DNA from 3 places in the uncultured Psychrobacillus sp. genome. Region 1 is predicted to be linked to each of the others. Evidence: riboswitches for the same ligand, from Rfam matches in the RefSeq annotation. Region 1 holds a riboswitch; each other region holds the start of a gene.
The links. A riboswitch is a leader RNA that binds a small molecule or an ion and turns the genes downstream of it on or off. The one in region 1 is predicted to bind cobalamin.
Positions count from the first base shown of each region.

Region 2: linked by a shared signal. The riboswitch ahead of Q0371_RS00320 (hypothetical protein) and the one ahead of Q0371_RS03090 (ABC transporter substrate-binding protein) in region 1 are both predicted to bind cobalamin.
Region 3: linked by a shared signal. The riboswitch ahead of Q0371_RS18860 (hypothetical protein) and the one ahead of Q0371_RS03090 (ABC transporter substrate-binding protein) in region 1 are both predicted to bind cobalamin.

Region 1 covers NZ_CALIED010000015.1:36,410-39,575, forward strand. The annotation lists gene Q0371_RS03080 (DUF1963 domain-containing protein) at 1-377, shown strand, start outside; gene Q0371_RS03085 (hypothetical protein) at 541-678, shown strand; cobalamin riboswitch at 1,057-1,199, shown strand; gene Q0371_RS03090 (ABC transporter substrate-binding protein) at 1,320-2,273, shown strand; gene Q0371_RS03095 (iron ABC transporter permease) at 2,266-3,166, shown strand, end outside.
Region 2 covers NZ_CALIED010000005.1:10,701-13,866, reverse strand. The annotation lists gene Q0371_RS00325 (MFS transporter) at 1-1,010, opposite strand, end outside; cobalamin riboswitch at 1,114-1,307, shown strand; gene Q0371_RS00320 (hypothetical protein) at 1,534-1,752, shown strand; gene Q0371_RS00315 (hypothetical protein) at 2,062-2,238, opposite strand; gene Q0371_RS00310 (zinc ABC transporter substrate-binding protein) at 2,529-3,166, shown strand, end outside.
Region 3 covers NZ_CALIED010000091.1:23,921-27,086, reverse strand. The annotation lists gene Q0371_RS18865 (helical backbone metal receptor) at 1-798, opposite strand, end outside; gene Q0371_RS18860 (hypothetical protein) at 802-1,341, opposite strand; cobalamin riboswitch at 1,511-1,701, opposite strand; gene Q0371_RS18855 (VanZ family protein) at 1,814-2,287, shown strand; gene Q0371_RS18850 (spore germination protein GerW family protein) at 2,329-2,721, opposite strand; gene Q0371_RS18845 (GNAT family N-acetyltransferase) at 2,734-3,166, opposite strand, start outside.

The DNA.
Region 1 (3,166 bases):
ACGAATTACATAAAATAAACGATCAATCTGCAAGGATGAAACCTTTTCCATTAAAACCGAAACTAGTTGAGAATGATGCTCCCGCCTGGGACTCTGAGGATATACCACCAGAAATTGTAGACGAGATTTTACGCATTGAATTAGAGGATGCCATCGAATATTACGATGATATCGTGGAGGATATCTATCCTATGCATAAGATCGGTGGATACCCCTCTTATACCCAGAGCGGAGTCTCCTATGGTGACGAATATCCCTTTGTCTTTCAGATAAGCTCTGATGCGAAAGCACAATTCAACATAGTAGACAGTGGTAGCTTCTATTTTTTCTATAATCAAGACAAACAAGAGTGGATTGTGTACTGTGATTTTTATTAATAGCAGGTAAAAAAAGTAGTAATTGATTAAAGCTCATTTCAGTAAAAGTTTTTTTATATTATTTATCTCAAAATGTTTTGATTCAATTATTCCCTTTGTTTTTAGATATATTAAGAAGATGGAGCGAATTTCAGTTGCACACAACTAAGAGAGGGTGTTCTTTTTGACTGGATGGAAAGAAGAAAATAAACCAAATATCCTGGAAACGGCACGAGAACAATCAAAAGCAACGAAAAAAATACTAAAAGAAGTAAGAGAAACGATTGATAAAAAAAATGATGAAAACAAGAAATCGCGATGAAAAACTACTATATTAAGCTTTTTTAAGGTTAAAGTTGTTCGTGTTTTATATATCATAAAAAAGTCTTTACCAATCAACCACGAACCTTTTCTAATAATTGATTGTAGCGGCAGGCGGCGACTCCAGCGGGAGGAGGGAGACAAATAAGACATCACAACCACGCGCGTAAGCGATGGGTGAGGGCTTATCGCTCCCCTCGCGGAAAGCGTCCGCCAGAGCGGAAATCAATTCTACTTTCCACATTTAAAAGCATATAAACTTCAATATTCTTTATTAATCGTTCGTATTGTTGAAATGTATAAAATGTATGCTTTTTCAAATACCGACTTCAACTCGACAACATCTAAATATAAGGTATAATAAATGCAAGAAACAATAGAATAACATTTGCTTAAAGGTGCTCTAGTTATCGGTTACTAGAGTTAAAAGGGAAGCTGGTTAAAGTCCAGCGCGGTCCCGCCACTGTAAGTGATGCATATGCATCATAAGCCAGAAAACCTGCCTTTACGTACACACCCATTACCTACGCGGATAGGTCTGGTGTAGGTCCGCTTTCGGTTTTTCGTGGCTGATTTATACCTATCTATCTCTCATCCTAGGATGGGGGATTTTTTGTTGTCTATATTTAGGAGGAATAAAGGATGAAGAAACTGTGGTTAATTATTGGAATGACCTTGCTGATTTTAGGTGGTTGTAATGAGCAAGAGACACTTCCAACAGAAAAAGAAAGTAGCCAGGAAATTGGTAACTCAGAAACGGCATTCCCACTTACACTGACGGATGCAGTAGGACAAGAAATTACGCTAGAGGAAGCTCCGAAATCAATCGTATCCATGATTCCAAGTAACACGGAGATTCTATTTGCTTTGGGACTAAATGAGGAAATTATCGGTGTTAATGATTACGAAAGCTATCCAAAGGAAGCGTTAGATAAAGAAAAAATTGGCGGGATGGAATTTAACATTGAAAAAATTATCTCTTTAAGTCCGGATATTGTATTCGCTCATGAATCCATTGTTTCAATGGCAGAGGCAGGATTACAGCAGCTTCGAGATGCTGGTGTAAAGGTATTTGTGGTACAGGATGCAAAGGATTTTAACTTAACCTATACAACTATTGAACAAATTGGCCGAGCAACGGGGAAATATGAGGAAGCACAAGCCGTTATAGAGGATATGAAGGCAAAGGTTGACGAAATTCAAGAAAAAGTTGCAAAAGTAGAGACAAAGAAAACAGTATTCGTAGAAACTTCCGATGTACCAGAAATCTATACTCCTGGTAATGGGACATTTATGCAAGAAATTTTAACGATGGTCAATGCAGAAAACATTATGGCTGATCAAGATGGCTGGTTTCAAGTTAACCCAGAGGAAATAGTAAGCCGTAACCCAGATGTAATGTTAATCACCTATGACTACGTGGAAGGAATTGTAGAAAAGGTGAAGCAGCGTGATGGCTTTGACACAGTGACTGCCATTCAAAACGATGAGGTGGTACAAGTGGATGAGGATGCAACGAGTCGTCCAGGTCCACGTTTAGTAGAAGGCCTAGAGGAAGTGGCTAAGGCTATTTATCCGGAGGCATTTAGTGAGTAAATCAATGATCGGTTATACCTTGTCACTGGCTACGTTAATCGTAGCCATTTGGCTAGGTGTGTCGGTCGGATCTGTAAAGGTACCGATCAGTACTTTATGGGATACGGGTACAGATGCGATTGCAACAAATATCGTCTGGAAGATTCGCATGCCGCGAGTTATACTCGCAGGATTAGTCGGAGCATCCCTGGCAATAGCGGGAGCAGCTTTTCAAAGTCTGCTTAAAAATCCGCTAGCCGATCCTTATACATTGGGAGTGTCGTCCGGAGCATCGGTTGGTGCAGTGGCTACACTCTTTTTTGGAATATCAGTACCTTTTTTAGGAATGTTCACCTTGCCTGTTTTCAGTATGGCAGGGGCGTTAATCACTATGCTGATCGTCATTTCCTTTGCGAAGCTAGTTGATCGAGCGATGAAGATGGAAACGATTATTTTAACAGGCATTATCTTTAGCTCGTTTCTCGGCTCAGTCATTTCCTTAATGATTGCCTTAACAGGGGAAGAGCTGAGACAAATTATCGGTTGGTTACTTGGAAGTGTCTCTATGCGTGGCTGGAGCTATGTTCAAATGGCATTGCCGTTTATGATAATTGGTTCACTTTTATTATGGTTGAACCGTAGGGAGCTAAATGCAATGCTGTTTGGAGAAGAACGGGCACAGCATTTAGGTGTGGAAGTGAAGAAACGTAAAATGATGATTCTAATAGGAGGGTCTATGCTTACCGGGACCGCTGTAGCTGTATCGGGAACCATTGGATTCGTGGGGTTGGTTGTTCCTCATATGACGAGGCTGCTGTTTGGCTCCGATAACCGGCATGTTCTTCCTTTAAGCTTCATAAACGGAGCTTCGTTATTAATCATTTGTGACTTGGTGTCACGTACCATTATATCTC
Region 2 (3,166 bases), on a different contig from region 1:
TCCTCTAATGGGTACATTACCTTCCGACTAACTTGTATTATTACATAGCAAATAAACAAACCAATAATATAGTTCGAAAATGCAAAGCCTATTAATGCTACTACTATACTGGAGCAACCAATAAAAAGAGCGATATATATTCGGTGCAATTCTTGATAAATCGTACTTTTATTTAAAAAGTGAAGCAGCACAAATGACAGCAGTACGACCACTAATTGAATTCCTCCAGTTAATAGCACCAGTCGTTCAATGGGCAAGGCAGTTATTTTAGCCATTTCTAATAGATGAGGAAGCCACAGACGATCAAAACCTTCACTATAAAAACCTATAAACAGAGCGATTAGAAATAGCATACGAAGTATAAAGCTAGTTCTGGAGAAAAGAATGATTTTATCCAAGTTCTCTTTCATTGTCTCCCATGCACCAATTCTTTCGCTTCTTTTCAAAGGTTTAAAATGATTCTCTTGCATAAATATTATTAGTAAAACAGACAACCCAATCATACATAATCCTCCTATTATAATCGGTAGATGGATTAGGTAGGAGCCGATTAATACGCTTAACGGAATGGCAACCAATTGGCCTAGGTTTCCAGCCTTAGCTCCTCTCATATATGCAGATGATGCCTTTTCTTCTCCTATTTCATCAGCTATCCATGCTTGCAATGACCCGCTAGTAAAGGTATACCCTATCCCCCATGCCACTTGAGCCAATAAAACCGTAATAAAAAAAGGAAACAATCCTTCTAATAAAAAACCAACTCCTATTAGAAAGTAACCAATGATAACGGATAGCTTCCGGCTCTTTAAGTCAGACACGATACCAGTTGGAATCTCAAAGAGAAATACGGTTATCTCCAACACAGTTCCCACTAAAACAAGTTGCAACGGATCCAGCTTAACAACACTTACTTGATACAACAAACTGACTGTAAATATAAAAGTAAAAAATAATTGCGATAGAAAGCAAATATAAATATACAGCCGATATGGATTCTTCAAACTACTCATTTACCTCACCTCTCCACTTGATTATAAAAAGAGAAGCAGTCCACGACTTATCCAAATTTGCTATATTGACTAACTTTTTTTATGTTATAGTGAAAGAACAATTAAATAATGTGTAGATTTAGGTGTTCTTTTAATTGCAAAAGAACTTAAAAGGGAAGTTCGGTGGAAGACCGACGCTGTCCCGCAACTGTAAATGTGAGCAATACTTTATAAACCACTGTATGTATAAATACTACGGGAAGGAAGGTAACGCGATGACCATGAGCCAGGAGACCTGCCTATTTCAAGTACACACCACGACCCTACGAGGATAGGAGGTGTTAAGTGCAGCTATGACCAAGCAAAGCTTGAAAATACTGTCGTACGAAAAAACATACTAAAATCACTGGAGTGAACATACTCCTTATTTAATCGTGGTTTTTATTTGTTTCCTAGCGTACTGACTATTAAATCATACTAACTAAGCATCCTCTTTTATAAAAAAGAGGATGCTTTTTATGTTAAAAACGAAAGGATTTTGGAAATGAGAAAAGAGATTTTTATGGAGCAATTTAAGCAAGTATTAATGACAAACCAGGTTGCAAGTACCTCGATATCTCTACAGTCTACCTTTGAGGAAATGAAAAAAGAAATTGAGCTTAACTCAGTATGGAGTATAGAAGAAAGAAATCTTTTTCTTCACCACTTAAATGTTGCACACCGTCAGATTAAACAAGAGATTGCTGGAATAAAGCAGGAATAAATAAAATACATATGTCAGTCAATTTCATAAATAGAGCTTTACCGATTAACACGAACATTTTATCCGTATGGATTGTAGCGACAGACGGCGACTCCTACGGAATAAGTGAGACAGATAGACATCACAACCACGCGGAAAGCGTCCGTCAGAGCGGAAGTCAATTATGCTTCTACACATATAAAAGCATATATAAATCATTGTTTTCTACTATTTGTTCGTGTTTTGCTTTTTAAAATAGAATTATGAAATTGACTCTTAAAATAATTAAAAAAGCGAACCAATGACGTTAGTCATTTGGTTCGCTAATTCCTATAGATCTTGATAATCCCTTTGATATTTACCGCCATCTTTAACCTCTGAATGATACAAAGCCTTCAGAGCAAAGCTTTTTTCTAAATCATGCTCCTTCATTACTTCCTTTAATCTTTTAGCTAAATCAGGACTGAACTTAACAAGCTCTTCCATTTTAGATTTTGAATATTGCATTACATTACCTCCCCACTATCATTGTTTATACAGTATAGCACTTTGTATTAAAGACAGACGAAAATTTCAGTTTAGGCTAATTAAAATTGGCTCACTCCAACTCCTAAAATAGACAATCACATTTTTTCCATTTTTGCATAAATTAATTTGACAATTCAAATAATATTAGTTAACCTATTGAACAAATGTTTCCTTAAGGAAAATAATTATCTTTTAAGAAATTTATATTTTTTTATTCTAAAAGTTTCCCGCAGGAAATAATTTATAACAAAGGAAAAGGAGTGTAGTACATGAAAAAAATATTTTTATTATTTTTTGCTATGGTTTTATTGGCTGGATGTAATGACAAAAACAATGGAAAGGCGGAAGCTGATAAGCCACTAGTAGTTACAACTACAGGTCAGGTTGCTGATGCCGTAAAGAGGATTGCCGGGGATATGGTAGAAGTTAAATCCTTGATGGGACCAGGAGTAGACCCGCATCTTTACAAGGCCACTCAAGGTGATTTACAAGTATTAGAGGACGCGGATATCATTTTTTACAATGGGCTAGAGCTTGAAGGAAAAATGAGTGATATTTTTGAGAAGATGAAAAAAGAGAAATCGGTAGTTGCCATTGGAGAAGTAGTTCCAAAGGAAAGAATTTTAAATGACGAAGCTCATCCTGAACTATTTGATCCCCATATTTGGTTTGATATTGATGTGTGGAAGATTGCAACTCAGGAAATCACCAAAACACTTACAAAAGAATTCTCTACTAACGAAGAGCAATTTAAGGAAAATGAAATTAAGTTTTTTCAAGAACTAGATGAGCTAAATGAATGGTCGAAAGAACGTATTAGTGAAATACCAAAGGAGCAGCGAGTGCTTGTTACTGCCCATGATGCATTTAACTACTTTGGTGAAAGTAATGGAATGGAAGTCAGAGG
Region 3 (3,166 bases), on a different contig from region 1:
ACGAGCCTTAATCTCACCAATTGGATCTTCTACATAATTTACAGTAGTTAAGATAATCGGAGGATTTTTCTTAATGACATCTTCCTCAGATAATTTAATCCACCCCTCTTGGTCTCCAAAAATATTCACAACAGAAGCATTATTCAAAACTTCTTGTTGAAACGTATTTTTACCAGTTGTAAAAATTTCAGGAGAGGGGCTTATCTCAAAATAAACTTGTTTCTGATTAGTTACACCCGATACTTTGTCCTCAACACTTTGAATAGTAGTTTTAATAGAGTTAACAAGGTTTGTTCCTTTATCCTCAACTCCCATTACTGCGGCCAACTGTTCAATATCACCATAGACGTCTTCAAATGACAGTGCCGATTGAATGACAAAAACATCTAAACCCGCATCTTCCAACACTTTAAGCTCTTCCTCAGAACCGGTTGTATACGCAATCACAACATCTGGGTTTATCTCTAAAATACGTTCTGCATTAAAGCTCATAGAATCGGAAATTCTTTCAATTTCCAATGCTTTTTCTGGATAGGTATCATACTCTGTAGCTCCTACTATTTTATCTCCCACGCCAAGGGCAAATAGAATTTCTGTGTTGCTTGGTTGTAGAGACACAACCGTGTCGGGAACTTCTTCAAATGTAATTTCGTTCCCCATATCGTCCGTTACAGTGTATTCCTTTACTTCTTGTACAGAATCTGTTTCAACAGCTGTATTCTTTTCAGCCTCTTGGCAGCCTACAAGTAAGATAGAAAGTATTAGTACCGCTAACCAATTTCTTAATTGTTTATTCATATGTTAATCCCCCAATTCTTTCTTTTTTCTCATGGGATATGATTTACTGACAAATTGAATCTCGTCAACTCCATGATACTTGTTTACATATACCGCCATTGCAAACAATACATTTGCTAATAGCTGCGTGTAGTCAAATAAAATCTCAGGTACTTCTCTTTCTAAAGAGACTTTATGTAAAGCTCTGACCGACTTTTTTGCTTCACTTCGACATACGTGCAACTCACAAGCAGCCGTTGAACCTTGTGGAAGTACGAATATATCTACTCTTCCTTCTACTTTGCTTACGTAGGAATCGTACATATCGCTGAGGATCTGTAAATCTTCTCCATGGATCGCGAGCTTCCCTCTGACAGACCCATTTAAGTGGTATGCCATCGGGGCCAAATACATGAGGTCCTCATATACTCTTGGAATATCTTTTGTTAAAGAAGCAGCCAAGCCGATACGTGTCGTCAGTGAGTCCGTTCGAATCTCAAAGTCTACTGTAGAAGGCTTCTCTCTCATAAACGGATAACAAATATAACGCATGTCCTTTTTCACCTTTTCCCCTCCCTCCCTAGTAAATGTGAACATATGCAATACAATACTCGATCTCTTACAGCACAAAAAACGCCACCCCAAAAAGGGCGGCGCAATACTATTTATCGTTTTATAAATTCAATCGAAAAAATAGACACGTGCCGTACAACCCCTTAACTTCCGAAGAGTATTTATACGTTCAAGAAAAGGCTGGTCTCCTGGCTCATGCATCATTTTACTCTAAGAACCTTCCCATCGACGTTTGGTCAACAGTGGTATTTTTCTTATTTCATCTGCATTTACAGTTGCGGAAACAGCTTCGGTTTTTCACCGAATTCCCAATTAAGCTGACAAGTCAGCACCTTTTCCCTGCAATAAATTATTCACTTATCGTAAGTGTACCATAGCGTATCATTTTGGGATAGAAATGGTTATCTAGTGTTAAAACTTGTAATTAGTTTGTTTCTTGTTCAGTTTATGCTACTGTTTTTATATGAAAAAATATATCCCACTATTACTTTTAATTCTCTTTGTATTTATTGCTTCGGGTCAAACTTCCGAGCAGCAATCTTTAGAGGCTGTGCTTAAAAACTGGCTTCCGAATAAGCCATTGGAGTCCTTTTTGTCTTTATTTCATATTCCTTATTGGGGATTTTATGTCTCTGTCGAGGAACGTGGTTATTATGCATTTGTTGAATTTATCATTAGAAAAGGAACACACTTTTTTTATTTTGGATTAATTTGCTTTGCTATTTATATTGCTTTACCGAAAATAAGAAATCGAAAGCTGTTGGCAATACTGATTACCTTTCTTTTAGGGGCAGCAGATGAATTTCATCAATCCTTTACGAGTGGACGATCTGCACTCTTTCAGGATGTTCTATTAGATACAAGTGGCGCAATTTTTGCCATGCTATTGCTAACGCTTGTTCAATGGTTAAAGAATAGAAAAAACGCTACCCACTAAATTTAAAAGGTAGCGTTTTTCTATTAAGCTATTTAAAGAACTTATTTTCGACTTTTCTTTAATAGGAAGGCAAGACCTAAGGTGATAATGGAGAACACAGTAAGTAATTGATTAATCGGAAGTATAGGCTTGAATTTTACATTTTCCTCGGTGATTTCATAAACTCCAACTGGTTTAATCGAAAATACACCACCTGCTCCTTCTCCTTGACCACTAGCATTTTGCTCGTCTGTAAATCCACCGCCTCCTCCTCCACCTACGAAGTAGTTCACTTTGGCTACTGGCAGAATCCGTTTATTGTCCATAATGATTGGTTCCCCGTATATTAAAGAAGCATCCTTTTCTCTAGAAAACTTTTCAAAAATAGAACGTATTGGTGTTTGTATCATAGGCAGCTTGGTATTATCCTTTTGTTTACTTGTCTTTTCCTCCATACTATCTCTCCTTTATTTTAATATAAGGGTCATATGATGTTCCTCGTAATAAACATCTCTTTCCTTTAAAGCCATTTCTTCTGTTCCAAATACTTTAAATCCTAGCTGCAGGTATAAATTTTTTGCAGACTCATTACTAGATACTACGGAGAGATTAATCTTTTCAATTTCATTAGTTTCTCTTGCCTGTTTAATCGCCTGCTCCATTAAGGACTTACCGGCACCTTTTCTTCTCCCGTGCGGACTAACATACATCGCAAATATATTTGCTCTATGCTTCATTTTTGAGCCACTCTCCTGTAAAAGAGTAACCATACCGATTAATTTATCTCCCTCAAATGCACCGAACGTATAATTCCCATTTACTTGAAAATTGCTTCTTACTCGTTCAATTGGATTTTCTCTTTGAATAGCTTCTTCATAACTAGTACCAAATGCTTCGGGG